Regions from separate parts of the Flavobacterium plantiphilum genome, predicted to be linked through region 3. Evidence: riboswitches for the same ligand, from Rfam matches in the RefSeq annotation. Region 3 holds a riboswitch; each other region holds the start of a gene.
The links. A riboswitch is a leader RNA that binds a small molecule or an ion and turns the genes downstream of it on or off. The one in region 3 is predicted to bind cobalamin.
Positions count from the first base shown of each region.

Region 1: another riboswitch for cobalamin. It lies ahead of ABS764_RS12340 (TonB-dependent receptor plug domain-containing protein); the one in region 3 lies ahead of ABS764_RS07220 (TonB-dependent receptor plug domain-containing protein).
Region 2: another riboswitch for cobalamin. It lies ahead of ABS764_RS08430 (translocation/assembly module TamB domain-containing protein); the one in region 3 lies ahead of ABS764_RS07220 (TonB-dependent receptor plug domain-containing protein).

Region 1 is NZ_JBELQA010000006.1:322,391-332,839, reverse strand. Features, by position in the region: gene ABS764_RS12375 (DUF5522 domain-containing protein) at 20-406, shown strand; gene cobU (bifunctional adenosylcobinamide kinase/adenosylcobinamide-phosphate guanylyltransferase) at 499-1,014, shown strand; gene ABS764_RS12365 (Dph6-related ATP pyrophosphatase) at 1,011-1,652, shown strand; gene cobT (nicotinate-nucleotide--dimethylbenzimidazole phosphoribosyltransferase) at 1,748-3,424, shown strand; gene tnpA (IS200/IS605 family transposase) at 3,608-4,048, shown strand; gene ABS764_RS12350 (adenosylcobinamide-GDP ribazoletransferase) at 4,213-4,995, shown strand; gene cobC (alpha-ribazole phosphatase) at 4,980-5,501, shown strand; cobalamin riboswitch at 5,598-5,924, shown strand; gene ABS764_RS12340 (TonB-dependent receptor plug domain-containing protein) at 6,025-7,956, shown strand; gene ABS764_RS12335 (N-acetylmuramoyl-L-alanine amidase) at 8,032-8,652, opposite strand; gene ABS764_RS12330 (S41 family peptidase) at 8,710-10,164, opposite strand; gene ABS764_RS12325 (DUF4252 domain-containing protein) at 10,364-10,449, shown strand, end outside.
Region 2 is NZ_JBELQA010000004.1:178,340-188,788, forward strand. Features, by position in the region: gene ABS764_RS08395 (ParA family protein) at 1-186, opposite strand, end outside; tRNA gene ABS764_RS08400 (tRNA-Pro) at 387-461, shown strand; gene ABS764_RS08405 (DUF1852 domain-containing protein) at 1,193-2,197, shown strand; gene ABS764_RS08410 (methionine synthase) at 2,223-3,251, shown strand; gene ABS764_RS08415 (bile acid:sodium symporter family protein) at 3,350-4,366, shown strand; gene ABS764_RS08420 (alkene reductase) at 4,458-5,540, shown strand; gene ABS764_RS08425 (Lrp/AsnC family transcriptional regulator) at 5,606-6,067, opposite strand; cobalamin riboswitch at 6,243-6,394, shown strand; gene ABS764_RS08430 (translocation/assembly module TamB domain-containing protein) at 6,876-10,449, shown strand, end outside.
Region 3 is NZ_JBELQA010000003.1:430,025-440,473, reverse strand. Features, by position in the region: gene ABS764_RS07245 (TonB-dependent receptor) at 1-781, opposite strand, end outside; gene ABS764_RS07240 (sensor histidine kinase) at 942-1,985, shown strand; gene ABS764_RS07235 (LytR/AlgR family response regulator transcription factor) at 1,986-2,654, shown strand; gene ABS764_RS07230 (GH39 family glycosyl hydrolase) at 2,910-4,592, opposite strand; gene ABS764_RS07225 (helix-turn-helix domain-containing protein) at 4,822-5,397, shown strand; cobalamin riboswitch at 5,455-5,690, shown strand; gene ABS764_RS07220 (TonB-dependent receptor plug domain-containing protein) at 5,786-7,825, shown strand; gene ABS764_RS07215 (DUF5074 domain-containing protein) at 7,843-8,997, shown strand; gene ABS764_RS07210 (PKD-like domain-containing protein) at 9,015-10,133, shown strand; gene ABS764_RS07205 (pectinesterase family protein) at 10,231-10,449, opposite strand, start outside.

The sequences.
Region 1 (10,449 bases), on a different contig from region 3:
TATTTTTTAGGATAAAAAAATGAACAAATGGTATCTTTACCTCATGAATACTATAAAGCTAAAATGCTGTTCCGGTTGTGGAACTTCCTTTGATTGCGGAGATATTTCGGAACAGAAGAAATGTTGGTGCAATGATTTTCCACCCATTTTTAATTTTTCCGAAGAAGGAGATTGTCTTTGTCCCAATTGTTTTAAAAAGAGCTGTTCGCTTAAAATTGAGGAATACATAACTACGGTTTCACCGGAAAATGCATTAGATAACAAAGCCAAAGATTTACCCAAAACGACTCATTTAATAGAAGGAATTGATTACTATCTGGAAAACGGAAATTATGTTTTCAAAGCCTGGTTTCATCTCAAAAGAGGGAATTGTTGTGGCAATGGTTGCCGTCATTGTCCGTATTAAAAAAGTTATGAGTTATGAGTTATGCGAACAGAAACATTCATTATAAAAAACAATTAGAATTAATAATTAACCATTTATCATTAACAATTAAAATGATTTACTTTGTAACAGGAGGGGAACGCTCCGGAAAGAGTAGTTATGCCGAAAATTTAGCCAAAGAATTATCAGAACGACCAATGTATGTGGCTACAGCACGAAAATGGGATGATGATTTCCAGAAGCGTATTGACCGCCATCAAAAAGACAGAGACGAACGTTGGATTAATATTGAAAAAGAAAAGTTTCTGAGTGAAATTGATTTTTCAGGGCATGTTGCTGTGATTGATTGCGTAACTTTATGGTTGACTAATTTTTTTGTAGATACAAAAAATGATGTGGAATCGAGTTTGATTCAGGCCAAATCCGAATTTGAATCTGTTGCCAATCAACCCAATGCAACTATTATCATTATTTCGAATGAAATAGGAATGGGTGTTCATGCTGATACACATATTGGTCGAAAATTTACCGAATTACAAGGCTGGATGAACCAGTATTTAGCTCAAAAAGCAGATAAAGTAGTACTAATGGTTTCCGGAATTCCGGTAACGATAAAAGGAGGATTATGAATTTTGTAACCTCATGGTCTGGTGGAAAAGACAGCTGTTATGCGATGATGCAGGCAGTAAAGCTAGGATTGAAGCCAAAGGTTTTACTGAATATGATGAATGAAAACGGAAAGATTTCGCGTTCGCATGGTTTGCCTTTATCCATTTTGCATCAGCAGGCACAAAAAATGCAATTGCCCATAGAAACGGTTCCTGCAACCTGGGGCGATTATGAGGAAAAGTTTATTGGTATTTTAAAAAAGTTGAAAGCCAATTTTGAGTTAGATGCTGCCGTTTTTGGAGATATCGATTTGCAGCCTCACAGAGATTGGGAAGAGAAAGTTTGTAAAGCGGCTGATTTAGAAGCTATTTTGCCTTTATGGCAACAAGATCGCATTATTTTAGTGAATGAAATGATTGAAAGCGGGATAGAAACGATGATTGTTTCCTGTAATACAATGATGGGAGAATTTTATTTAGGAAAGATTCTAACCAAAGAATTAGCGCTCGAATTAGCAGCTAAAGGTATTGATCCTTGCGGTGAAAATGGAGAGTTTCACACTATGGTAATTTATTGTCCTTTATTTTCAGATAAAATAACATTGCCCGCTTTTAAAACTGTAGAGCATAATGACTATTGTTTTGTAGTTTGGGAATAAGTGAGCAGTATTCAGAAAGCATAAATTAGAATTAAGTCAAAATTTTCAAGTTCAGTCTGAGAGGGCTAAGACGATGAAAAAAAATATCATATTCCATGCAAACATTAGACGAAATAATAAAATCCCGTCGTGATACCCGTCATTTTACCAATGATGCCGTTCCTGATGCTGTTATTGAAAAAGCATTGCAGGCAGGACATTGGGCGCCTTCTGTTGGTTTGACCGAAGCAACCCGGTATTATCTTATCAAGTCAGCTGAAGTTAAGAAAGCCATCAAAGAATTATTTTTAGAATATGATAAAAAAGCAGCAAAAAGTACCGATGATGAATCCCAAAAGGAACAATATCAAAATTTAAAACTCGAAGCAATTGAGGACGCTCCGTTGGGATTGGTAATTTGTTACGATCGTTCGGTGCTGAATCATTTCACTATTGGAACTGTGGGGAGTAATGAAGCGATAAAGTTTAGTGCGGTTTGTGCGGCGCAAAACATTTGGCTTTCACTTACAGAGCAAGGCTATTCTATGGGCTGGGTTTCGATTTTGAATTATTACGAATTCAAAAAAATACTGGGTTTACCAGAATATATTGAACCGCTGGGATATTTTTGCGTAGGCAAACCTGCAACCAATTATGACAACCAACCCATGTTACAACAGCTGCATTGGAAACAAAAATCAGATGCACTTTGTATAACAGAAATAAACGAACTTTCAGCAATTGATAAAAAACAAACGGAAGTAAAAGCTGTTGCAAAATCTAATGCAGCTTTTTCTATAACTGCTTTGCAACATAAAATAGATCAAAAAACAAAACCGACAGGTTCTTTAGGTGTTTTGGAAAAAATAGCACTGCAAATTGGTACTGTTTTTCAAACTTTGGAACCTAAAATAACTAAACCTCACATTGTGGTTTTTGCTGCCGATCATGGCATTGCTCAGCACGGTGTTAGTGCCTATCCGCAGGATGTTACCCGCCAAATGTTGAGTAACTTTCTGGATGGTGGAGCAGCGATAAATGTGTTTTGCAATCAAAATAATATTGCACTTTCAATAGTTGATGCTGGTGTGAATTATGATTTTCCATCTAATACAGCACTTATTTCGGCTAAGATAGACAAAGGCACACATTCATTTTTAAACGGCCCGGCGATGAGTAAAAAGCAAATGGAATTGTGTTTTACCAAAGGAACTGAAATTGTAGCAAACCTTGCAAAACAGGGCAGTAATTGTGTTGGTTTTGGCGAAATGGGAATTGGAAATACCGCTACAGCTTCAGTTTTAATGAGTGTGCTGTGTAATTTTTCTATTGAAGATTGTGTGGGCAGAGGGACAGGAGTGAATGATGAAAAATTACAATTCAAGATAGACATTCTTAGAAAAACCATTGTAAATTACGATGGAGAAAAGGATCTAGATAGTTATCTGACTTATTTTGGCGGATTTGAAATTTTGCAAATGGCTGGCGGTATGCTGGAGGCTTATCGTCAAAATATGATTTTTTTAGTGGATGGTTTTATTTGTAGTGTGGCTTTTTTGGTCGCGTACAAAAAGAATCCTGAAATACTAAAAAATGCCATTTTCAGTCATCAATCAGCGGAAAAAGCCCATAAAAAATTATTGGATTATCTGAATGTTCCAGCTGTTTTACAATTGGATTTACGTTTGGGCGAAGGAACTGGCTGTGCTTTGGTTTTCCCAATAATAGAATCGGCTGTGGCTTTTTTAAATGATATGGCTAGTTTTGAAAGTGCGGGAGTGAGTGAGAAGTAGATTTTTTTGGCTAAAGCCAATATAAAAGAAATTTGGAAATCTTCAGATAAATCTGGAGGCAATTAAAAAGGAGATTTGATATTCCGAGATTTAAAGCAATTAGAATTTTTTTAATGAATTTGGAGAGAGAAAGATAAATCATTGGCTTTAGCCAAAAAAATAAAACAATTTAAAAATACAATTATGCCTTTTGTTAAAGTATATATTCATTGTGTTTGGAGTACTAAAAATAGATTTCCTTATTTAGATTCAATAGAATTGCGTCAAAAAGTTTGGCAGCATATACGAGAAAATGCAGTTCAAAAAGGGATTTTTATAGATTTTATAAATGGATATGCTGATCATTGTCATTGTCTTATTTCATTGGGTGTTGATCAAAATATTCAAAAAATAATGCAATTAATAAAAGGAGAGTCTTCATTCTGGATAAATAAGAACGGTTTGACTAAAGCAAAGTTTGAATGGCAAGATGAATATTTTGCCGTTTCTGTTTCGGAATCGATTATTGACAAAGTTCGAGATTATATCAAAAATCAAGAAGAGCATCATAAAAAGAAAACATTTCAGGAAGAATATGATGAATTCATTGATAAATATGGATTTAAGAAGGTTAATGATAAATAGTTTGGCTGAAGCCATTAATGATTTTAATCAAGGTTTCTCCAGCTAAAGCTGGAGACAATTCAAAGGTAGGAGCTTTAGCTTGAATTGCCAACAGCTTTAGCTGTTGGTTTGTAGGTTGTGAATTTTATTGGCTTTAGCCAAAATGATATTGATATTTAAACAAAATGAAAAAAGAACTCCATATATTTTTTACCGCAGTACTATTTTATACCCGAATTCCCTGTCCTAAAAATATCAATCATCATCCGGATTATTTAAACAAAGCTTCCCGTTATTTTCCACTTATCGGCTGGATTGTAGGCGGAATAAACTTTGTGATTTATTATCTTTCGGCTTTTGTTTTTTCAAATGAAATAGCGGTTATTTTATCAATGATTGCCAGTATTCTGGTTACAGGCGCTTTTCACGAAGATGGTTTTGCCGATGTTTGCGATGGTTTTGGTGGCGGATGGACTAAGGAAAAGATTCTTCTAATTATGAAAGACAGTGCTATCGGAGCTTATGGAGCTATCGGTTTGGTATTGCTGTTTTTGTTAAAATTCCAGAGCGTAGTTCAGTTACTTGCAGAGGCAAATTCGATAGTGGTAGGTTTATTGTTGTTTGTTTCGGGACATGCTTTAAGTCGATTAGCTGCTGTATCTATTGTTTTTACTCATGAATATTCCAGAGAAGATGCCACAAGTAAAAGCAAACCCATAGCGCAAAAGTTTACCTGGAGAGAAGTTGTTGGGGCTTTCTTTTTTGGATTGTTACCACTTTTTACTCTTTCATTCTTTTACGGACAAATCTTGCTAGTTGTTATTCCTGTTTTCATATTCCGTTATTTTCTGGCTCGCTATTTCCAAAAATGGATTGATGGTTACACTGGCGATTGTTTGGGGGCAACACAGCAAGTTTGCGAAGTAGTTTTTTATTTATCAGCAATTGCATTATGGAAATTTATTTAGTCCGACACACGGAGACAGTTTGTGAAAAAGGCGTTTGCTACGGACAAAGTGATGTTGATTTAAAAACACCTTTTGAACTACAATTTGAGGGAATTAAACTTAAAATCCCTGCTGACGCTATTGTTTATTCCAGTCCGTTGTTGCGTTGTACCCAATTAGCAAAGTATTTATCAGATACAGTTATTACCGATTCCCGACTAATGGAAATGCATTTTGGCGATTGGGAATTAAAAAATTGGAATGCCATTCCCAAAGCCGATTATAGCCCTTGGATGAACGATTTTGTAAATGTCGCTGTTCCTAACGGCGAATCATTTGTTGTATTGCATCAGCGTGTAAGTGATTTTTTAACTTCAATTGTTGCAAAAAAGGAATCAGAAAAAATAGTGCTTGTTACTCATGCTGGAGTAATTAGAAGTATTTTGTGCAAGCTGACTAATTTACCTTTGAAAGATGCTTTTACTAATAAAGTCGATTTTGGAGCAGTGATAAAAATAACATTGTGATTTTGTTTTATGTTTTTAACTAATTGATTTTTAGTGTTTTGTATTAGTAAGGCCAAATAGTACTTTAAATTTGATTTTTAGCTGAATTAAGTTTTATCTTTGCCGCCGTATTGAGGTTGCTGTTTTCTATGAGAAAACAGCATTAAAAGGGAATTAGGTGAAAGGCGACAGAAATTAGAAAGCAGATTTCCGCATTGTAAGCAATCAGAAATTGTAAATCTATATCTAAATCAAAAATCCTAAGCTGTACCCGCAACTGTAAGCTATCAAGCTTGTTGTTATCTGCAAAACCACTGTTTTAATTGTAGATTTTAGAATTCAGATTTTAGTTATATCTAAAATCAAAAATCCTAAATCTAAAATGGAATGGGAAGGTAAACAACAAGACGCAAGCCAGGAGACCTGCCTAATACATCGAGTATCAAACTTTCGGGAAAAAAGGTTTGGGTATGGGGTCATTCTATGCTTTTCTCCCATTTTTAGTCATGTAACAGCAAATAGCTGTTATTAAATGTTTATTAAAATGAACCAAAAAATCGTTCGTATTAGTGCGTTATTCGTATTAATAAGTACCTGTGCAATGGCGCAAAAAAAAGGAATTGTTCTTTCCGGAACGAATGAATTAGAAGAAGTGGTTATTTCTGATTCTAAATTTGCTTTACCAAAAGAAAAATCCGGAAAAGTAATTGTAAAGATTACTGCTGATGACTTAAAAAAGAGACCCGGACAATCAGTAGCTTCAGTTTTGAGTACAGTTGCGGGAGTAGAAGTAAATGGGAATCAGAGCCGAAATGGGAAAGATTTAGGTCTTTATATCAGAGGAGGAAGAGGACATCAGGCTTTAATTTTAATTGATGGTGTTCCTGTTACCGATGCTTCCGGAATCAGTTTGTCCTATGATTTACGTTTACTTTCAGCCGATCAGGTAGAAAGTATTGAGGTAATGAAAGGGGCGGCCAGTACACTTTATGGTTCTGGGGCAGCTACCGGAGTAATTAATATTACTTTGAAAAAGGCAGCTAAAAAATCCATTGCAGGAAATGTGTATATGAATGTAGGAACTCAGACTACAGCTAAGGATAAGGATTATTCAGCTCAGGATTACAATCAGGGATTTTCATTTAACGGAAAATCGGAGAAGTTCAATTATTTTGCCTCTTTAAACAGTACTGAAACTACCGGAATTTCTGAAGCTAAACCGGCCTTGGATACTGAAAACTTTGAAGCTGATCATTTTTCCAGAGTAAATTCTATTGTAAAGTTTGGTTTTACACCAAATAACAAATTAGCATTGGATTTCTTTGCCAGTTATGATAAAATTAAAAATGATTTTGATGCTGGTTCTTTTGCTGATAATATCGAGAATTTTGCCACTTCAGAACAATACAGAATTGGTTTTTCTCCAAAATACAAGTACACCAATGGTGAAATTGTCCTTAACTCGAGTGCAAATGTAATGGACAGGGCTCTTTTTAATTATGGTAGTTTTTCGTATTATAAATCAAGAAGCGTGAATGCCGATTTATTTAATAAATACAGCATTTTACCGGAATTATTTCTGGTAACCGGAGCTCAGTTTCAATTTCATGAAATGTCTAATAAAAGTGATTATGTAGATATTCGTACTGAATTAGCTAATTTTAATATGATTGATCCTTATTTAACTGCAGTTTATAACTCTGATTTTGGATTCAATTTTAATGCCGGAGCACGTTATACCATTCATAGTATGTTTGGAAATAATTGGGTTTTTAACTTAAATCCTTCGTATTCTATACCAAATACACCAATAAAATTATTGGCTTCTTACAGTTCCGCTTTTATAGCACCTAGTTTGTATCAGTTATATTCTTCTTATGGTGATGAGAATTTGGTTGCTGAAAAAGATAAAACACTGGAAGCAGGAGTGGAATTAGAATTATTAAATAAAAAACTGATTTTCACATCTATAGCTTTTTTGAGAGATGAAACTGACGCTATTGGTTTTGATTTGAGTACTTATGAATATTATAATATTTCAGGAATTAATAAAGCCAGAGGATTTGAAACTATGTTTTCGTATCAATTGACAAACAAATTAAAATGGAGTGCTAATTACACTTTTACAGAAATGCAGAAGCAGTCAAGAGTTTTAAACCCGAAGCATAAGGTAAATTCGGCAATTGATTTTCAGGCAACTGACCGCTTAGCTTTTAGTGCTACTTATCAATTTGTCTCTGACAGATATACAGAATATAGTACTTATGGACCAGCGCCGGATTTTGAAACTATTGTTAACTCAGAAATACTGAAAGATTATCAATTAGTAAATGCCAATATCCGTTATACCGTTATTAAAAACAGACTAAACCTTTTTGCGGCAGCAGATAATATTTTGAATAAAGACTTTGTAGAAGCCAGAGGTTTTAGTACCAAAGGCAGAAACTTTAAATTAGGATTGAATATTACTTTGTAAAACCGCTGATACAATTAAAAAATCCCATCTCTTTTTAAATAAGGAGATGGGATTTTTGTTTTATAAAGCTTAGATTTATTTTCCTAAATCAGAAATGAATTCAGAAATAGAATTAGCAATTTTATTTTGTGTGTTAGTATCCGTTAGATATTTAAAGTCATTTTCATTAGATAAATAACCTAGTTCTATAAGGATAGCAGGAGCATTCGTTTTTTTAAGTATATAAAAAGGAGCTTTTCTAAGTTCATTTCCTTTTAAAAAATCATTTTCAGATAGTTTTGAACTTAGTTTTTGTGCAATTTCTGTTGATTTTTGAGAAAATTCATTTTCTTCTTGCGCAGTAAAGATTTCAAGTCCTGACTTATTAGTGTCTCTATTAGAATTGATATGAATGGATAATACTAAATCAGGCTTAAGAGTATTAATGAATGCGGCTCTTTCCTGAAGGCTTAAAGTTTTGTCATCATTTCGGGTGAAATGAAGCTGCACATTCTGATTAGAGGATTTTATCTTTTTAGAAAGTTGCTCCACCAATTGTTTTTCGCTTATACCTTTTATAACAGCACCAGAATCACTGCCACCGTGAGCTACATCAATAACAACATTAATGGGTTTTGCAACTGCATCAGTTGTTTTTTCAAATCCAAAAGACACCATCATGGTGATAATCAGTAAAAAATAAAATAATTTTTTCATAAACTTGGTTTTTTAAATGGTTGGTTCTTATTGCTATAAACTCAAATGGATTGTGAATTATTGTTCTTCTGTACTAAAATACATCAAATTAAGTCCTCTAAGTGTTTTAGAATCATCAATAAAAGGAAAATCAGCTGTTGTTTTTTGTGGAATATTTTTAGCTGTACCGGTAATTTTTCCAATGGCAGTTGCCAGCAAAGGTTCATTAGGTTCTCCCAGAGTTCCCATGGTACTAATTCTTTCAAATAAGGGATATTCAGGAACTAATCCTTCTAAATAATCGCCAAAGCCTGCTGCATTTACCGAACGGGCAACAATAGGCTGCATTGCATAACGATGAGAAGGATTTGCATTAGTTCTTGAAAAAGTAGGAGAATCATAAAGAGTAACCGAAGCCACATTTTTACCATCAGTATTATCTCCTATCTGGATTACATTGATATACGGATCCAAACCGTTAATAATGAGTTCACTTGCCGAAGCGGTACTTCTGGTCGTTAAAACATAAATCCTGTTAAGATTTAAACTATTGATACCCGCTTTGTCAATAGTACTTGTAAAAGTGTACTTTCTGTTGAGAAAAGATTTTTTGTTATTGTATGCCAATTCGCTAAAAATCTGTCCTGTAAATTGTCCTGTAATCATACTGGCTAATCGGGTAGCTGTCAGTACAGAACCTCCGCCATTGTACCTTAGATCTAATACCAAATCAGTTATTCCTTCGGTTTTAAAATACCCAAAGGCATCATTAAGTTCTAAATCATAATTGTCATAAAAACCATTGTACATCAAGTAGCCAATTTTATGAGTTCCATTGTTAATGACTTTTTTGATAAAAACAGGATTTTCAGCTAATGTTGTTTTTGTCAATGTTAAACTTTTTCCATTAGGAGTAATTACAGGATTGCTATTGTTGTCATAAGTAAGGTCGGCAAAATTTAAGGTGTAATCCAGATCAGAACTTCTTAATAAACTAAGATAATTGCTTAGTGTGAGGCGGGTTCCATTCACTCCGTAAAATATTTCACCACGTTTAATATCTTTTGTAGCAGCATCTGAACCAGGAATAATGTAACGTACATAACCAATAACCTGATTACTTCCTGAAGAAACTAAACTCAAACCATATTCTACTCCATTGTTTTTAGAAGTTCCCTGTAGTTGTTGCTCCAGTGAAAGATAGTCATTAACAATCCAGCTGTAGCGGTCTACGACAGTATTATCAGCGATATTTTTTTGATTGGAAGGAAAATACAGCAGACTTTCAAATAAATTTTCCGGAGAAGAAAAGCTTTGTAAATAACTTTCATATTCGGCACCAGAAGTAAATCTGTCGTCGGCTAAATCAGGAATTTCAGATTGCCATAAGTACATGGAATTCATTCCTCTCCATATAAAATTGTTGACATCAATGGCTGTTGGTTCCGGTAGGGTATCATCATTATCCTGACAACTTTGCAAAAACAAAAATGGGATAATCAGTGCTATTATGTGTTTATACAAAGTGTTCATATTTTGTTAATGATTATGGCTATTAACGTAAAAATACTATCTTTAGTTTTATTATTTGCTTTTTTAATTAAAATAGTAATAGATTTTTTGCATAAATCGTATTATCTAACGTTAGAGTTATAATTGTGCTGTTTTTTTGGCATAGAAATGGTAATGCATAGTTAAATAGGAACCTAAATTTTAATATAAAGATATGAAAATGAGAAAAATACTAATTGTATTAGTAGCTGCCTTTGCTTCCGGAACATTCTACGGGCAAACGGTTTTTGATCAGTTTGACGGACA
Region 2 (10,449 bases), on a different contig from region 3:
TTGGTAAGTACCAATTTCTACACTTTCGACATCAATACCTAATCCTGAACTGGCATTAGCCTGAGGATCAGCATCAATTAATAAAACTTTCTTTTCTAAAACGCCCAGGGAAGCAGCAAGATTTACTGATGTAGTAGTCTTTCCAACGCCTCCTTTTTGATTAGCAATCGCAATGATTTTGCCCATTTATTTCTATAATTTTGAACGGTAAAAATACAATTTATTATTGTTTCTAAAAATCTATTTTGTTAACATTTGTTAAAGCCTGATTTGCGATGTTTTGTCAGGTTTCAGACCGCTGCTGTAAAATTATTTTTGGAATTGCATTTATTTTTAAATTATAGTTTGCATAAGCAAAAAAGAGTTGTATATTTGCAGCCGCGTTACGGGGTGTAGCGTAGCCCGGTTATCGCGCCTGCTTTGGGAGCAGGAGGCCGCAGGTTCGAATCCTGCCACCCCGACTAAAACCTTCTTGTTATTCAGGAAGGTTTTTTATTTTCTGTAATTGATAATCAGGGCTGCGTAGGAACCACGTTCAAAAATTGGGGATTAAGAAAAAATATTTGATAATCTAAAAAGGAAGAATTCCACATTTCTAACGCCTCTAAATTTACTTCTAAAGACTTTATATTTTACCATTGAAAGATTATGCACCATTTAGTGTTGTTTTTTTTGTGTCATGAACCATATTTCAACTGAATAGATTAGTACTTATGTTATCAAAATAGTGTAGTGATTTTGATAAAAGAGGTATTAACAGTCTATATTCCTTTTTAAAAGATTCTCTATAATCAGGATATTAATAAAAACGAAGCCGTTTTAACTATATTTCTAGTGAGTTAGAGTCGATGCAACACAACAGAACACAATAATATCTGTTAAGTTAAGTGACCCGCCTCAGGTCATATTATAGCCTGATACTTGTTTTTTTTCATACTTATTGAGTTTGGTTATCTTGTAAACAATATACTTGAAATATTAACTCTAAAGTGAAATTATCTGTTTTCTGGTATTATTATATCTTTTAAAAGATTAATTATCTTTTTATTTACTATAATAAAGCTAAAATATTTTATATTTTATCAATACTTGGTTTATAAATCTTTTGTTTTAAAATTTGCAGTGTAAAATAACTATTTAAAAAAAATGAAATAGTTCTTAATAGAAGCTTCAATACTAAAACGGAAAATATATGGAAAATACTCAAAGTACAATCAAGTCTGATTTTACATTCAAGCTCGAGAGCACTTGTTTAGATGAAAATTATCACCCCTCAAGCAAAACACGTTTGACGACCAATTTTGCAAACCTGGCCAGAGGAGATAATCGTCAGCAAAACTTACGTAATGCCTTGAATATGATTAACAATCGATTCAATTCATTGGCTCATTTGGATAATCCTGGAGCTGATCGTTATCTTGTAGAACTTGAAATCATCACAGTAACGATGAGTATTAATGATAAGAATGGGATTAACAATCTGCCACTTATTGAAGTTTTGAAAACGAATATTTTTGACCGTAAGACCAGTCAGCGTATCGAAGGTATCGCCGGAAATAATTTTTCTTCTTATGTACGTGATTATGATTTCAGTATTTTATTGACCGAGTACAATAAAAATAAACCTAGTTTTTGTATTCCTGAAAATTTTGGTGATTTGCATGGAAAACTTTATAAGTGCTTTGTGAATTCTGTCACTTACAAAGAGCACTTTAAGATGTCACCGATAATTTGTTTAAGTGTATCGGGCAACAAAACGTATACACGTACTGAGTATCAGCATCCGGTTCTGGGGTTTGAGTATCTGCAGAATGAGTATTCTCTCACTGATGAATATTTCTTCAAAATGGGTTTAAAAGTTCGTTTTTTCATGCCTGCGAACAGTGTGGCACCGATGGCTTTTTACCATTCCGGAGATCTGCTTGCTGATTATACTGATCTTGGACTAATCAGCTCAATCAGCACAATGGAGACTTTCCAGAAGATTTATCGTCCTGAAATTTACAATGCAAATTCAGTAGCTGGGAAAATCTATCAGCCGAGTCTTAAACACGAAGATTATTCACTCACCCGCGTGGATTATGACCGCGATGAGCGCAGCCGACTGGCTGTCGAACAGGGTAAATATGCAGAAGAGCACTTCATTAAGCCTTACAAAAGTGTTTTAGAGCAGTGGTCTGCCAATTTTGATCTTTAATTATAGCCATTAAAAATATTTTATTATGAAAAAATTAGTACCGACTTCAATTGTTGGAAGTTTACCCAAACCTGCCTGGCTTGCACCGCCCGAAAAACTTTGGTCGCCCTGGAAATTAGAAGGAGATCAGTTAATTGAAGGCAAACAGGATGCGTTGCGCATTTCTCTGCACGAACAGCAATTGGCAGGGGTCGATATCATTAGTGATGGCGAGCAGACACGTCAGCATTTTGTAACCACTTTTATCGAGCATTTAAGCGGTGTAGATTTTGAAAACCGCAAAATCGTAAAAATTCGTGACCGTTACGATGCAAGTGTTCCAGTTGTTGTTGGAGAGGTTGCACGCCAAAAAGGAGTTTTTGTTGAAGATGTCAAATTTTTACGCACGCTGACAAATCAGCCTATAAAATGGGCACTCCCTGGTCCAATGACGATGGTAGATACTTTGTACGATGACCATTACAAAAGCCGTGAAAAACTGGCATGGGAATTCGCGAAATTACTCAATGAAGAAGCAAGAGAACTACAGGATGCAGGTGTAGACATTATCCAGTTTGACGAACCCGCATTTAATGTATTCTTTGATGAAGTAAACGATTGGGGAATGGCAGCATTGGAACGCGCCATTGAAGGTTTAAAATGCCAGACTGCGGTACATATCTGCTACGGTTATGGAATACAGGCTAATAATGACTGGAAAAAGACATTGGGATCAGAGTGGCGTCAGTACGAGGAAATTTTCCCTAAAATCCAGAAATCCAATATTGATATTGTTTCATTGGAATGCCATAACTCGCGTGTGCCTTTTAATTTAATTGAACTGGTTCGCGGCAAAAAAGTAATGGTCGGTGCCATTGATGTGGCCACCAACACTATAGAAACACCGGAAGAAGTCGCTGATACCCTGCGCAGGACCCTTGAGTTTGTAGATGTCGAAAACCTTTATCCTTCAACAAACTGCGGTATGGCTCCTTTATCACGGGATGTGGCAAGAGGCAAATTAATTGCATTAAGCGCTGGAGCAGAAATTATACGTAAAGAATTTGGGATGTAGTCCCGATCTTTAATGTATATTCTTAATTATATTTTAGGAAAAACTTCATTATCACCCGAATATTAGCTTTAAAAAAAAATTAAATAGTAAAGATCAAATTGAAAAAGTTATTACAAGTATTAAGCAAATCAGGTCTCGACGGTTTTCTGCTAATGATAGCCACCATGATTTTGCTGGCTTATTTTCTGCCGTGGCCGGGCATGGTCAAAGAGCCTGTTTCGCTGGAGGATATTGCCAATATTGGCGTGTCATTTATTTTTTTGTTTTATGGTTTGCGCCTGAGTGTTGAAAAACTAAAATCCGGGCTTGTAAACTGGAAAATGCACATTGTCGTCCAGCTAACAACCTTTTTGTTTTTTCCGCTCATCGTTTTAGTATTTCGCCCCGTGTTTGTCAGCAACGGCTTTGAATTGCTCTGGCTGGGCGTATTTTTTCTTGCAGCTTTGCCGTCCACAGTTTCTTCTTCTGTGGTCATGGTTTCTATTGCTAAAGGAAATATTCCCGCAGCCATTTTTAATGCGAGTATTTCAAGCCTGATTGGCGTAGTGGTTACGCCGATATGGGTTGGGCTTTTCATCGCTTCTGCAACAGGCAGTTTTGATGTTTCGAATATCGTTATCAAATTGTTTTTACAAGTTTTGTTGCCCGTCATCATTGGCATCACCCTCAACTCCCGCTTTGGTGCCATTGCCGAAAAGTATAAAAAACAACTCAAATATTTCGATCAGGCAATTATCCTTACCATCATTTACACGTCGTTTTGCAAGTCATTTTCCGAACATCTTTTTGAAGGTTTTACTACCCTTGAACTTGCAGGACTTGCTGTTGGGATGATGGTTTTATTTCTCGTTGTATTCGTTTGTATAGGGCTGATCAGCCGATTTTTAGGTTTTTCAGATGAAGATCGTATAACGGTCTTATTTTGCGGGTCTAAAAAGTCATTGGTACATGGCACCGTCATGTCAAAAGTGCTCTTTCAGCACAGTACCATCACCGGAATAGTATTACTGCCATTGATGCTTTATCATGCCTTGCAATTGATTGCAGCCAGCATCATCGCTCAGCGTATGGCTCAACGGAAAGAAATACAATTTTTACAAAAATATTCTGTATAAATGATGTGGCAAAAAATATCTTCAGCAGATAACTATATGAAGTTTCAGCTTCTTGTCTTTTATAAATAATAATAATTTTAAAAAAAATGGTATGAAACTTTTTGAAAAAACATATTTAGGCAATGTCAGCCTAAAAAACAGAATGGTCATGGCTGCGATGACCAGAGGCCGTACAGACATAAATGGCTTAGTGGGTAATATGACGGTAGAATACTATACTCAAAGGGCAAGTGCAGGTATGCTGCTTACTGAATCCATAAGAATCAGTGAAGAAGCTACCGGCAGTCCGCTTACTCCGGGTATTTTTACCAATCAGCAAATGGACGCCTGGAAGAAAGTTACTGCGTCAGTACATGATAAAGGCGGTGTTATTGTAGCTCAGCTTTGGCACACCGGCCGTATGGGGCATTCTGTAGACAGGAATGGCAGGCTCCCTTTTGCACCATCACCTTTGCCTGTAAGGGGAATGCAGCATTTTACCTCCCAGGGTAAGAAGGATTACGAAATACCTCAGGAAATGACAATTCAGGAAATCAAACGGACTATAAAGGATTATGGTCAGGCCGCAAAAAATGCCATAGCCGCAGGTTTTGACGGGGTTCAGCTTCATGCTGCTAATGGCTATTTGCCCAATCAGTTTTTGGCTGAAAGTGCCAACCAAAGGAAGGATGATTACGGCGGCAGCATACCTAAAAATGCCCGCTTTGTACTGGAAGTAATGCAGGAATTAATCAGAGCGGTGGGAAGTGAAAAGGTGGGAATTAAATTATCTCCTTTTCATACTTATGGTGACATGATACTGGATGACCCTGCCGCTACCTATACCTACCTGATTGAAGAACTGAACAAATTAGATTTTGCCCATGTGGAACTCATGAGACGCAGTTCGAATTTTCCTTCGCCAGAACATTATACCGCTGAAAACGAGATTGAATTCTTTGGCAGGATGATACGCCAGACACTTATTGCTAATTCAGGTTATGACAAGGCTTCTGCGGAAGCTGAACTTGAAAAAGGTATTGCAAATCTTATTTCCTTTGGTACTTTGTACATCGCAAATCCTGACCTGCCTGAACGGTTTGAAAAAAATGCCGGGCTTAGTAAACCGGACAGAGCAACAATGTTTGGAGGCGGAAAACAGGGTTACACTGATTATCCCCTTTGGAACGGATAAAAAAATATTTTTTGTGAATTTAGATGTTTGAAGGCTGTTGAAAAGCTTTTTTTGTCACTGGGCAATCAAATACTAATATTGTGTAGATTTTTAATTTCTGCCATTACAAAAGAACTATGAGTGCTACCGATGCTTTCCACTGTGCCTAACTTGTTAAATACAAAGTTTTGGTAATGCTTCATGTCTCGGGCAAAAACTTTCAGGATAAAATCATAATCACCGGAAACATTATAACATTCAATTACTTCATCGATTTTCATAATATCATCAACAAAATTATGACCTATTGTCCGGTCATGCTGTTTGAGTTTGATATTGCAAAAAACAATGAATCCATGACTGAATTTTTCATGATCAAGTAAAGCAATATATTTTTTGATATAGCCGTTATTTTCTAACCTCTTTACCCGCTGAAGTACCGGGGTAGGTGATAAATTTACCTGTAAAGCTAATTCTTTGATTGTCTGATTGGAGTTGTTTCCCAGAATTTTTAATAATAATAAATCTATTGTATCTAATTCTTCCATCGTACTAATTGTCTTTTGTGGTGACAAAAATAAGTATTAAAAAGTTTTTGAATCTATTTTTTATGTATAATTAAGTTTAATTATCTTGTTTTTTAATTTTTGATGGTCTTTTTGAGTTTGTTTGCTAAATTTATAAAGAATATTAAACTAATTGTGTTGATTGGTTCTTTATTTGTTTTATCAAATTGAATTAGGTTTTTTTTTAATAATAAGTGAAAAGGGAATCGTGGGAAAATCACTAACTGTCGCGCTTATAAACTCCATTGCTGGCGGGAGAATATAAAAGAATGTTACAAGTCAGATACCTACCTAATTTAAACAGCTTTGTTGTGTCCTGTATTTAATAATCTATATTTTCTTTCTTTTCTCGCTTAACATCTATAAATGATAAAGAATTTTTTAGAGTGATAAACAATCATTTTAAAGAAAAGATGAGTGTTAACATTCCTAAATCTTTAATAGCCTTTGGGCAGCTGAGATTCTGGCCGAACTGATAGCATCTTTGCCTAAAAAGATTCGTATAGGATTGCATGTATGTGGAGGTAATCCCAGAAAGGTTCGGACATTGTTCGGGCCTTTTTTGTTTTTAAATTAAATTATAATTTTAAAAGAATTTTCTATAATTCTATAAATACATCCCAGCCGCTTTGCAATATCTTCACAAAAGTGTTTTTGTGTTTTGAAAAGAGCAGTCAAAGCTGTAGTTTTATAGAGAAATGCTGTTGTTTAAATTGCTTAAACCCACGGTCAGTTGAACTGTTTTACAAATAAATCAATATGATTTATTTTAATTTATATCTATCTTAAGTTGAAAAAAGTTGCTAAAATTCTATTATACATTTTATTGTTTGTTGTAACAGTTTTTTTATTGATAGTTATTGCTTTGCAGACTCCGTTTGGACAAAATTTTATAAAAGACAAAGCTGTTAGTTATCTTCATGAAAAAATTAAAACAAATGTAGCAGTAGGAAGTATTGAACTTGGGTTACCAAAGAAAATTATTCTGCATGATTTCTATTTTGAAGATCAGTCAAAAGATACTTTACTGGCGGGTAAATCTTTAAAAGTAGACATCAGCCTGTTTGAATTGCTAAATAGTAAAGTTCAAATCAACAGCATTGATTTGCAAGGTGTTACTGCGCATATTAAAGTAAATAAAGATTCTGTTTATAATTTTGATTACATCATCAAAGCCTTTGCTACTGAAGAAAAACCTAAGACTGATGAGAAAGGAATGGAAATTTCTATCAGGAAAATAAACCTTGATTCGATAAAATTTAAATATGATGATACAGTTGCAAAAAACAATATTGATGTATTTGTCAATCACTTTGATACCCAAATTAAAAATTTTGATTTAAATAATCTCTCTTTTAATATTCCAGAAATAAACCTAAACGGTTTACAATTAAATCTAACTCAGGATTTAGTCGAAGCAACTAAAAAAGTGGCTGAAAAAATCGAAGAAGAAGCTGAAACGAATGTTTTAAAATTGCAGTTAAAAGATATTCTTCTTGAAAATATTGACGTCAGATATAAAGATGCACTTACAAATATGGATACCAAAATCCGGTTTGAAAAATTGAAAACAAATGTGAAAACAATAGATTTGGAAAAGCAAATCATTGCGCTGAAATCATTGGAATTAAACAATACAAATGGTGAACTTACCTTAACCAAATCTGTAAAAACAACAAAAGAAGAAACGAACAAAGAGGCTGTCGAAAATTCCGGATTAGCCTGGAAAATTGATGTGAATGCTGTTTCTATCAGCAATCTTAATTTTATATTTGATAATAATAATGAAATTCAGACTAAAAAAGGAATTGATTACAATCATCTAAAATTAAATGAACTGAGTTTTGACGGAAAAGCTATTGCTATAAGAGATAATGATTACAGCGGAACGGTCAATTCTTTTACTTTCAAAGAAAAAAGCGGATTTCAGTTAGATGCGTTAAAAACAAAATTTAATTATACTTCAAAGGAAGCATCTCTTAAAAATTTATCGTTAAAAACACCACAGACTAATTTACAGGATAACATTTTGGCAACTTATCCATCTATTGAATCCATTAGTAAGAATCCTGAAAAGCTCACTTTAGATGTCCATTTAAAAAACAGTATGCTGGCATTTAAAGATATTTTATTATTAGTGCCACAACTGGAATCGAATGCTGTTTTTAAAAATAATCCTAATACTATCGTGAATTTTAATGCGACAGTAAACGGAAAACTGGATGATTTAAAAATTACCACTTTCAAGGCTGAGGGGATTGGGAATACTAAAGTGGATGTGAAAGGAACCATCAGGGGATTGCCTGATTTTGAAAAATCAGTGTTTAATCTGGCTATTGCCAACTTTGAAAGTACGGCAAAAGATATTACTGCTTTTACACCAAAAAATACGATTCCGAACACGATTCAACTGCCTCAGAAATTTAATTTAAAAGGAAACTTTAAAGGAAGTGTGGCTGCCTTTGAAACTAATCTGGATTTAAAAAGTTCTTTAGGAAATGCTATTGTGGAAGCAACTTTTGACCAAACCAGAAAAAATAATGAAAAATATATAGCTGATGCCAGCGTTACTAATTTTGATGTAGGGAAATTGATTAAAAACAGACAATTAGGAAAGATTACCGCCAATGCTACTGTCAATGGAAGAAGTCTTGATCCTGCAACGGCAACGGCAAAACTGACTTCTAAAATCGTATCAGCACAATTTAATGATTACAATTACCAGAATATAAATATTGGCGGAACTATTAAAAACGGTGTGTATGCAGCGAATGTGAGTTCCGGTGATCCTAATTTAAAATTTAAATTAGATGCTGAAGGTTCTTCTGATTCTAAAAAACCAACACTGGATTTGGAGTTAAATGCTGAATTTATTGATTTGAATAAGCTCAATCTTCATGCCGGTCCTTTAAAAATGCGAGGAAATATTACTGCTGATTTTAATGATTTAAATCCGGATAATTTAAATGGAATATTAAATGTTAATAATTTTTTAATTGCTTTAGAAAAGGAACAATTTCCGCTGGATACTATTTCGGTGAGAGCAGTTTCTACGGTTGAAAAAGATTCCATTATTATTAAATCTCAATTTGTAAATGGTTTAATCTCGGGAAATTATAAGCTTTCGACTATCGGGAATACGCTTATGAATTCTGTTTCGAAGTACTATCAGTTGGATAAAAAGTATGTTGAAAATAAAGAAAATCAGCAACTGGCATTTGAATTTACTATAAAAGATGAACCATTATTAAAAAAACTAGCTCCGCAGATTATTGAATTATCAGAGATTACCCTTGACGGAAAATACAATTCTATTAATGATTCTATAATGATTAATGCTTCGGTTCCCAGTTTAAATTATGCGAATAATGAAATCTCTGCCGGTGTTTTAAAAATAAATACGCAGGACAATGCACTGATGTATAATGTGTCTTTAGGTCAGATTAAAAATGAGCAGTTCGAAATTCCTAAGACGACATTAATCGGAAAATTAGAAAATAACACCATTGATTATGCCTTAAATATTAAAGATGCAGAAGATAAAGACAAATATTTAATTTCAGGTGTTTTTAAAGACAGTCTGGGAGCATCTATTGTGCATCTTAATCCGGAAAAACTGCTGCTGAATTATGAAGACTGGGCAGTAAATGCGAACAATGAAGTAAAATTAGGAAAAAACGGAATTGTAGTTAGGGATTTTATACTTCAAAAAGATCAGCAATCATTTGGCGTTCAGTCTGAAAATAATTCGGCTGATTCACCCATTGTAGCCAGTTTTAAAAATTTTGAATTGGAATCCTTAACAAGTATTGCCAAATCAAATTTCGAGCTTGGCGGAATAATAAACGGGGAAGCTACGATTAAGAATGTTACTTCAAATCCCTTATTTGTTGCAGATCTGGATATTGAGAATTTTAAAGTAAAAAATGATACTGTTGGGAATATTAATGCAAAAGTGGATAATAAAACCACTAATTTGTATAGTGCTAATGTAACGCTGACAGGTTTAGAAAATCAACTGAACATTGACGGAAATTACAATGTAAGCACCGAAAGTTTAGATTTCATGGTTGATATTCAAAAACTTCAGATGAAATCGGTACAGCCTTTTACATTAGAAAACCTCAAAGAAAGCGAAGGTTTCTTAAACGGGAAACTGGATGTGAGCGGAAAAGCATCTAATCCTGATGTGAATGGAAATATTAAATTTAATTCGGTTGGATTTGTTGTTGTTCCTTTAAATTCCAAGTTCAAACTGCTGAATGATAACATTAATTTCCAACAGAATACTATTGTCTTTGAAGATTTTAAATTACAGGATGAAGATGGAAATCCGTTAAGTATAAAAGGTTCCTTGGACAGCA
Region 3 (10,449 bases):
CTGATTTGGCTCTCCATTGCCCATGTAAGGCAGCTTGATGCGTGTTAAAAGAACCGAAAGAATAAGACGCTGATGCAAAATTTGAAACATTTTTATTGGTAACAAGATTGATGGCGCCTCCTAGTGCGTCCGATCCCAATTCTACCGGTACTACACCTTTGTAAATATCAACCCGATCTATAAGAGCGATAGGTAGGTTATTAATTGAATAAGACGAGCCAAAATAGTCCATAGGAATACCATCAATAAAGAAGCGAATGGCATTTCCGGACATACCGTCTACGGAATATTCATATTCCGAACCCATTCCACCAGTTTTCCTAACCCGTATACCAGGGCTTCTGTCCAACACCTTGTTTAAATCCAGACTTTGGGATTTTAGTTTCTGGGTTTGGATAACATCAACGTTAAACCCTTTTTCTTCTATTTTCTCCTCTTGTGTCCTTCCCTTCACCACCACTTCATCCATAATAGCCACACTCTCCTCTAAATCTACATTCAAAGTTAGTTCCTTACCATGAGCTAAGTTGACACTTTGAGTCTTGGTAGTGTAACCAATTCCAGAAAAAACAATATTGTATGTACCCGGAGCAATATTACTCAATGAATAAAAACCTTCAGAATCGGTGGAAGTTACTGTATTAGTCCCTTTAAGCAAAATAGTTATTCCAAAAATGGATTGCTGTTTATTATCTGTTACTCTTCCCTTAATTTTTTGTGCCGATGTATTGGTGATGAATACAATACATATAAATACTGTGGCAATATACTTGTTTATCAACTTTTCTTTTATTTAGGCTAAATATAAATAACAAAATTCGTATAATTGTTTTTTAAAAAAAAGAGGAATCGGTAAACGACATGACTAGTCCTGTCAACGACACAGTTTAAACAAATCAAACCAATTAGCATCAAATTAGCGATAAAGCATATTATTAACCATGCAAAAGTTATCATCTTTCATCAGAAAACATTATTCTGAAATCATTTTTCAGTTTACTACCAGTATCGTACTATTTTTGTTTTTTTCTTTTCAACAGGAAGGAACAGAGCATGTATCACTTTTGGCTTTAGCTGAACCTTATAAACTTGCTTTCTATTCTAATTATCTAATTGCAGCACAATTAATTAACTATGTATTTTTACCTCATTTATTTTATAAGAATAAAAATTATCAGTTTTTAGTTTCGATCACAATATTGATTACAATTGTTATTCTGATTGATGAATACATATTAGAAAAAATTTATTTTCCAGAAACCCGAGGCACCTATTTCCCTGGCGTTTTGTTTACTCTAATAGAAACCTTACCTATTATAATCGTTATGATTTCCTTTAAATTTGCATGGGATTTTAATAAAAAACAAACTGAAATAGAAAAGCTCAAAAGCCTGGTAAAAGAAAATGAACTGCAATTTTTAAAGTCCCAAATCAACCCCCATTTTCTATTTAACAATTTAAACAACCTATACTCTTACGCCATAGAAAACTCTCCAAAAACACCTTCCATTATTCTGGAACTTTCCTCTGTATTGCGCTATATGCTATATGATTGCAAGGAAAATATTGTATTGCTTTCAAAAGAAATCGAGCAATTAAAAAATTACACAACCTTAAATGAGCTACGAATAGAACACCATGGAAATGTTCAATTTACAGAGAATATAACAAATTTCAATTTTAAAATTGCCCCTTTAATATTGATGGTTTTTATAGAAAATGCTTTTAAGCACTGTACTAATACCCAATCCGAGAATATTGTTATCGCTATACATTTAAGTATAAAAGAAGACGGCTTATTGACATTTATATGTAAAAACAGTTTTTTTCCTATTGAAACTACCTATAATCCCGCAAAAGGAATCGGTCTGGAAAATGTAAAAAAAAGATTGGCTTTGTTATATCCCAAGACCCATAAACTTTTTATATCAAGTATAGACAACATGTACGAAGTTAAATTAACCATGCAATTAAAACCTATATAAATGTTAACTTGTATTATAATTGAAGACCAGCCACCTGCACAGCGTATTTTACAAAAATATATTGCTGAAACTCCTGATTTACTATTAAAAAACAAATATACAGATGTGCTGCAAGCTAAAATATTTTTGGAGACCGAACATGTAGATATTATATTTTTGGATATCCATTTACCAAAAATTTCCGGAATGTCTTTTTTAAGAACCTATGAAAATTGCCCTGCAGTGATTCTTACAACTGCTTATTCTGATTATGCTTTGGAAAGCTACGAATACAATGTTAAAGACTACTTGTTAAAACCGTTTTCCTACGAGCGTTTTCTTCAAGCAGTTTCAAAAGTTTATTCAACATTTGAAAATGATAACGAGCCATTATTTATAAAGTCCGGATATGATTTGATAAAAATTAAACAGCAAGATATTATTTATATTAAATCGGATGGTGATTATACTGAGGTATATGCTTTAGATAAAATGCATTTGTCCTCAGACTCCCTGAAGCAATGGTTGGACAAATTAAATGAAGATTTCTGTCAAATTCATAAATCCTTTATTGTAAACATAAATTATTCACAAAAGATTTCTGGCAATAAGCTTTTTATCCTTAACGATACAATACTGCCAATTGGCAGGGCTTACAAAAAATATTTTGTTAAAAAATATATTGAATAATTATATTATTTTTTATTTAAGTTTGAAACCTATTGCTCTTTGATTAAATTAATTATTTAGCATATATTTTTACTTCATCACAACGAAATCTTCTGGTGGTTCGAGTCCAGTTCCCGGTACTAAAAAAATCTTCACAGTAATATGAGGCTGTTTTTATGCACCAAAATTAAGGAACACTAACAAGCCTTTTAAATAATTTTCCAAAAAAAAGCTCCAGATTTCCCTGAAGCCTTTATCTTTTTTTTTAGCAGTAGTTTACCAATCTAATTTCACCAAAGCTACCGCCTGACGTTCCAACTGTACAGGCACCATAGTTTTTCCCGAAGTTATTTTTATTTTCTGAGTCGAAATACTCTTTAATTTCCCTGATTCTTCTAATGTATCTATTTGTTGTTGTGTAGGATTCTGAGGTGAACCCATTTTTTTCCAGACTTCATACGAATTGCTGTTTTCCTTATCAATCATATAAACTGTAAGCTGAGCCTTTTTTACAGGGATATTTTCAATTGTTACATTTGCCGTTTCAGTAGCTCCCGGTTTGTCATCGTCATGGTAGTTCCAAACCATCACCGCTGCCGATTTTGCATCTTTAGTTGCCAAAACTCCAATATCTGATTGCTCTCCACGAACACTGGACTGAACTACATCTTCCAGAGAATACATACGATTACTTTCAGCTTCTAATCTTGTACCAGTCATCATACCGAACATTCTGAAAACATTCAAAACAGGTTTATCCACTCCATTAGTAGCTAAATCTCTGTAACCATAAAACCAAGGCTGATTTTCAAACTCAAACGACCAGGATACGGCTCCCAGAAAATTAGCTTTTGTTTTATCTGCCAATAAATACTTTCTGGCAAAACTTGCAGCCGTATAACTGGAATACATGGTTCCGTTTCGATACGCATTTTCCGGATTGGTAGCCATCCCACAAGCCGCACATCCTTCAGGATCAGACTCGCCTATTATTAGAGGTAGGTCTTTAGTTTCAGGATAGGACATCGCCATATTAAATCCGGTTTGAATATCATTCAGTTGTGGAGCCATATTCATTCTTACAGCGCCATCTACTAATTTAGGCGAACCTTTAGCATGAAAAAGAATAGCATCCATAGGCGAACCTATTTTTCCTGTGGCATAATTAGTTCCGCTAATACAATGTTTTATAAAATCATTAGTCCATTCCTGAGCGCCTTTGCTTCGTGTTCCTGCAATATTGATCCCTCCTATTTTTGCTGTAGGCAAGGCTCTTTTTAAACCATCAGCGGCATAATCATATAATTTATAGAATTCTTCGCGGGTTCCTTTCCAGTAATGTCCATTAGGTTCATTCCAAACTTCCCAATACCAGCTTTCTACTTCTTTCTGACCGTAACGTTCCACAGAATGTTTTACCCATTCGTAAACCAGATTACGCCATTTGTCATAATCTTTTGGTGGATAAGCCCAACCCGTAATAATATCTGTATAAGGATCACCGGGTTTCCAGTAATGACGGTAAGGAGCCGGATGTGTCGAAAGTGCTTCGGGCATAAACCCAATTTGCGCCAGCGGTTTCATGCCGCGTGAAACATAAGTATCAAAAATACTGTCTACAATTCTCCAGTTATAAACCGGATTTCCATCAGCGTCTTCTGTATACGCATTTGTTGAACCCCATTTCAGCGCTGCAATACCATCACCACTTACCAGTAAACTATGTGTTCGCACATATACCGGCACAGGACTTAGTTCTGCAATTTCAGTAAGGAGTTTTTTTCCGTCTTTCATATAAGTATAATTAGGCTCATCATAGCCAAACCATGCCCATACTGGTTTCATAGGCGCAATTTCTTTAGTAAGATCTACTTTGATTTCAGGATTTTGAGCGTGTAGTGTTGCTGCTGTATATACGGTCAAAATAACAGCCAGACAACTTTTTAGTGGTTGATACATAGGTTGGTTTATTGGTTACGGAATTACCGTAAAGTTTATATTCTTTACAATAGGTTTACTCTTATTCAACAAAGTTGATAAAAAATTATCAGAACAGCATTATAATCAGTATCTTTATTTTCGAATTTAATTTTGGTACAAAAAATAAAAAGTCTGGACAATGTTAAATTAATTATCCTTTATTTGTGACAAAATAGAGTCTTAGACAAACTAATTGAATACAGGCATTTTGGAAAACGAAAAAGTACAAACTAAAAGCAAAACAGAAAACAATCTTGAAGTAGGCGAAAGAATTCGCCTGTTGCGTATCAATCAAAAACGCACTTTGCAAGAAGTGGCTGATAGCTGCGATTTATCTAAAAGCATGATTTCTAAAATAGAAAACAACAAAACCATACCATCAGTAGCGACCCTGGTAAAAATTGCTTCTGTTCTAGGCACTACTATATCAGGTTTACTGGAACAGCATAGCTGGAATAAAGCCATTGTTACCAGCCGTAAAGAAGCTGTTGAAAAACTGGTTAAAACCGAAAAAGGCTATATGATATTTCCCTATGCATCAGAATACCACCAAAAAAAAATGCAGCCTTTTTTATTTGTAGCCCGAAAAGGCGAAGTCATTCCGCACCAGTTATCACACGATGGCGAAGAGTTTGTGTTTGTGGTCGAAGGCGAAATGAAAATGCAGGTGGGCGATACCGAATACATCCTGAAAACAGGAGACAGTCTATACTTTAACGCCTTACAAAAACACGGAATTATCCCCATAACCGATGAGGTTAGTTATATTGATATTTTTGTTTGACAAAACTAAACTTCTGCTTTTTTTTTAAAAGAACTCTTTAACCCCAAAAAGTTTGACTACTTTTGCACCCGCAATGGTTTGGCTCTGTTTTTCGACAGTGTCAACTAAGAGGGAATCAGGTGTAAATCCTGAACAAGCCCGTTACTGTAAGTTCCATGCAACATTTTGACAGATTTCACGAAAATGAATTTTTCTGAAAATCAAACTTTTTGCCACTGTCTCGTTTCAACGAGATGGGAAGGCGGATCAAAATGGGAACAAGTCAGGAGACCTGCCACTGCATATCAACTGAAGCTTTCGCGGACCAGAGCTTTCAACACAAATAATCAAAGTAGCATTTGATTTACAATTTTTCCGAAACTACTATTTTTTAGTAAAATAGATTTATATGCCTCTATGTAAGCTTAGATTATATGGTGGGTTTGTCTTGCTCGTATGGATTTTATTCACAAGTTCTCTATACGCACAGGCTAAGCTGACTGTACACCTAAAAGAAAAGGACTCTTTAAAACCACAACATCTGAGTGAGGTGATTGTGCCTTCAGGCAAGCGGGAATTTAAAGTAGCATCGCCAATGCCTGTACAAATTTTATCAGGCAAGCAACTGGAAAAACTCAACAGTTTATCGGTTGCCGATGCGATTCGTTATTTTTCAGGAGTTCAACTAAAAGACTATGGTGGAATTGGCGGACTCAAAACCATTAATGTACGAAGTCTGGGAAGTGCACATACCGCAGTTTTCTATGACGGTATGAGCATCAGCAATGCACAAAATGGTCAGGTTGATTTGGGTAAATATTCTTTGGACAACATTGAAGCCATTGAATTATACAACGGACAAAAGTCAACTATTTTTCAGCCGGCACGGGGATTTTTTGCTTCCAACACACTTTATTTACGAACTAAAACACCTGAATTTAGTGCCGATAAAAACATCAAAATCCGAACTAATTTAAAGACAGGTTCTTTTGGACTTTTTAACCCTTCGTTACTCTACCAACAAAAATTATCCGAAAAATTTGCTCTAACTGCCAGCACAGATTGGACAAAAGCCGATGGCAAATACAAATACCGCTACCAAAAAAAGAATGGCTACGATACCACAGCGGTTCGTCAAAATGGAGATATTGAAGCTTTTAGAGGTGAATTGACATTACATGCTCAATTGAACCCATCCATCAAAGGTTCGCTAAAAGCCTATTTTTATAATTCGGAACGTGGATTGCCCGGTGCTATAGTGGCCAATAATTATGAGCATTTTCAGCGACAATGGGACCGGAATTTTTTTGTTCATGGAACGATTCAGAGTTCATTTGATAAGAAATTCGAATTGCTTGTCAATCTGAAATACAGCAAAGATTACAGCCGCTACATGGATCCGGATTATAAAACACTGGAAGGCGCATTAGATAATAAGTATTATCAGAATGAATTTTATACTTCTGTTGCCACACTTTACACCATTAATTCCTGGTGGAAAACTTCTTTGGCTGCAGATTTTTCGATAAATACCCTGGAAGCTAATTTATACCGTTTCCCGTATCCTGCCCGTTATTCGTATTTAGGTGCATTATCCAGCGAAATGAACTGGAATCGACTGGACATCCAAGTCAATCTTCTGGGAACTTATGTTGACGAACAGGTGAAATATTTTCAGCAAGGAGACAGCCAAAGAATTTTTTGTCCCGTTTTATCGGCTTCTTTCCAACCTTCAAATAACAAAAATTTCCGAATTAGAGCTTTTTATAAAGAATCTTTTCGATTGCCTACTTTTAATGATTTGTACTATACATTCATTGGTAACAGCTCATTAAAACCGGAATTCACCACACAATATGATTTTGGAAGCACTTACATTATTGAGCCTAAGAAGTTTTTACAATCGGCTTCCTTTCAGACAGATGTCTATTATAACAGGGTAAAAGACAAGATCATCGCCATTCCATCTACTAATCTTTTTAGATGGACGATGGTTAATCTGGGAGAAGTGGATATAAGGGGAGCAGAAATAAACAGCAATTTTGTTTTCAAACTTCCGTCGCAAGTCTTTTTAGACTTAGGCTTGAGTTACACCTGGCAAAGAGCAATTGATATTACCCCAAACAGCAGTACCTACAAAAATCAAATTCCCTATACTCCTATAAACAGCGGCACTTTAACGGCTGCTATTAATTGGAAAAACTGGCAAATAAATTATAGTTTCATGTACACAGGCGAGCGCTATAGCCAAAAAGCAAATATCGCTGTAAACTACGTGCAACCTTGGTACACCAGTGACATGGCCGTAATTTGGAATGGTAAACTAGCGCATCTTCCTGTAAAAATGGGTGTAGAAGTCAACAATTTTTTCAATCAATATTATGACGTAGTACTCAATTTCCCCATGCCCGGAAGAAACTACCGACTGAATCTGTCTCTAAATTTTTAAATAAATTCCTATTACAAATGAAAAAAAATCTCAATTTTTATTATTTATTCACTTTGTTGGTATTTCTTTTTCAAGGATGCCAAACAGATGATGCTATTATCCCGGAAGACAACATAGCATTACCTCCTGAAACGATTACTTCTGTTGAAGGATTTTATCTTCTTAACGAAGGAAATATGAGCATGAACAAAGCTTCATTAGATTATTATGACTACGAAACAGGAAATTACAGACGAAACATTTATTCACAAGCTAACCCGGAAGCTACTTTAGGTTTAGGTGACGTAGGAAATGATATAGGTGTTTATGGTTCAAAAGTATATGCCGTAATCAATAACTCAAACAAAATAGAAGTTATGGATGTCAAAACTACCAAACGTATAAAAGTGATTGAGGTAAAAAACTGTCGCTATATCACATTTTCCAATGGAAAAGCCTATGCCAGTGCCTATGATGGTGAAGCCCAATTGGGTGATAATTCACCAAACGGATTTGTTGCCGAGATTGACACTACATCACTAAGCATTACCAGAACGGTAAAAGTGGGACGCCAACCCGAAGAGATGGCTGTAGTAGACAATAAACTTTATGTTGCCAATTCAGGTGGATACAGTCCTCCGAATTATGAAAGAACAATCTCAGTAATTGACCTAAACAGTTTTACTAAAACAAAAGATATTGATGTTGCTATCAATTTACACCGTCTTAAAGCCGATGAAGATGGTGATTTATATGTAAGTTCCCGTGGCGATTATTATGAAACTCCTTCTCAATTATATGTTATCGATACTAAAACAGATCAGATTAAAAAAGTATTTGATATTGCCTGTTCCAATCTATCTATTGCTGGAAATAAAGCGTATGTCATTGGATCTGAATTCAGTTATACCACTTTCGACTACATTATTAATTATTCTGTAATCGATATAAAAACGGAAACCCTGCTTAACGAATCATTCCTGCCTAAGACTATCAGAGATGCAATTAAAACGCCATATGGAATTGCTGTAGATCCTGTTTCACTAAATGTGTATATCACTGATGCCGGAGATTATGTTTCTCCCGGAAAACTCTACTGCATAGATAAAGAAGGTAATACCAAATTCACAGTTACTACCGGAGACATTCCTGCACATATTGCTTTTAAATTCAAAACAACAATTAAACAATAACCTTTACAATGAAAAAAATGAAAAAAAATCTATTTGCTCTTTCTTTAGCAATCTTATCACTAACGGGATGTTCTGATGACGAAATAAGTTCTCCTGAAATCCAAATTCAGGAACCTGAAAATGGTTTTACTTTAGACAAAATGCAATGGCTTCGCATTCAGCCCGAAATTAAAAACACCAATAACGCTACATTTATATGGTCATTAGACGGAGAAGAAATAGCTGCAACAGCTAATTTAAACTATGTTTTTGCAGAAGCAGGAACACACAGTCTTGAATTAAAAGCAAAAAATGATGGTGGCGAAAACACTAAAACCTTTACAGTAACTGTTAACGAAAAAACGTATTTGAATAAAATCACTCAGGTATTTGACTTTTTACCAGCACCAGGACAATCAGTCAATAAACTTCCGGCAGCCACAGACAAAGACACAGATGAAACGATGCGTGTAAAGGCTGAAACTGCTTTAAAAGCAGGAAATATGATAAGTCTTGGTGGTTTTGGCGGTTATGTTACATTTGGTTTTGACCATACTGTAATCAATAAAGAAGGAAATGATTTCATTGTAAACGGAAACGCACTTACTACATGGGCAGAACCGGGAACTATCATGGTTTCTTATGATGCTAATGGCAATGGAAAAGCCGATGACGAATGGTATGAAATTGCAGGTTCTGAATACAATAAGGAAACGACCCTTAAAAATTATGAAATGACGTATTACAAACCTGAAGTAGAAACTAAAGCGAGCCTTGCCGAGTATATTCGGTGGACGGATAACAAAGGACAAACAGGTTATATTTCTAAAAATGCTTTCAATACGCAAGCATATTATCCACTGTGGAAAGGAGAAAGCATCACGTTTAAAGGTACTTTCTTAAAATCTAATATTGCAGGTAGTGGTAATAGTTGGTCTAATCTTCCTTATGAATGGGGTTATAGCGACAACTGGGCAAACACTAATGAAAAAGCACAAATTAACATCGACTGGGCTGTAGATAAAGATGGTAAAGCGGTGAAATTACAGGGAATCGATTTTGTGAAAGTGTACACTTCCAACCGTGCTGAAGGCGGATGGCTGGGAGAAGTTTCTACCGAAGTATCCGGTTTTACAGATTTGAATCTTGTAAATTAGTACTGATGTAGTTTATTCTCATTTTATTAGCCAGAAAAACAGCCGCAAGAATAATTTCCTGCGGCTGTTTTTAGTTTAAAATATAAAATTCAGAAAATTACAAATCATACCATTCCTTTTCTGTTGATTTAGAGTTGTTTCCTAAAATATTCTTCAGTGTATATTTTGCTGCTTCCGATTTAGTTAACTGATGTGTCCACGGAGCTCTCTGCTTTGGTTTAAAACCTTCGCCTTTATTTTCGTATTCGGCAAAATAAGCCGTTTTTTCATTCTCAGGATTCCCCCAGTTATCCCATCCTTCGGCAGCTATGCGATT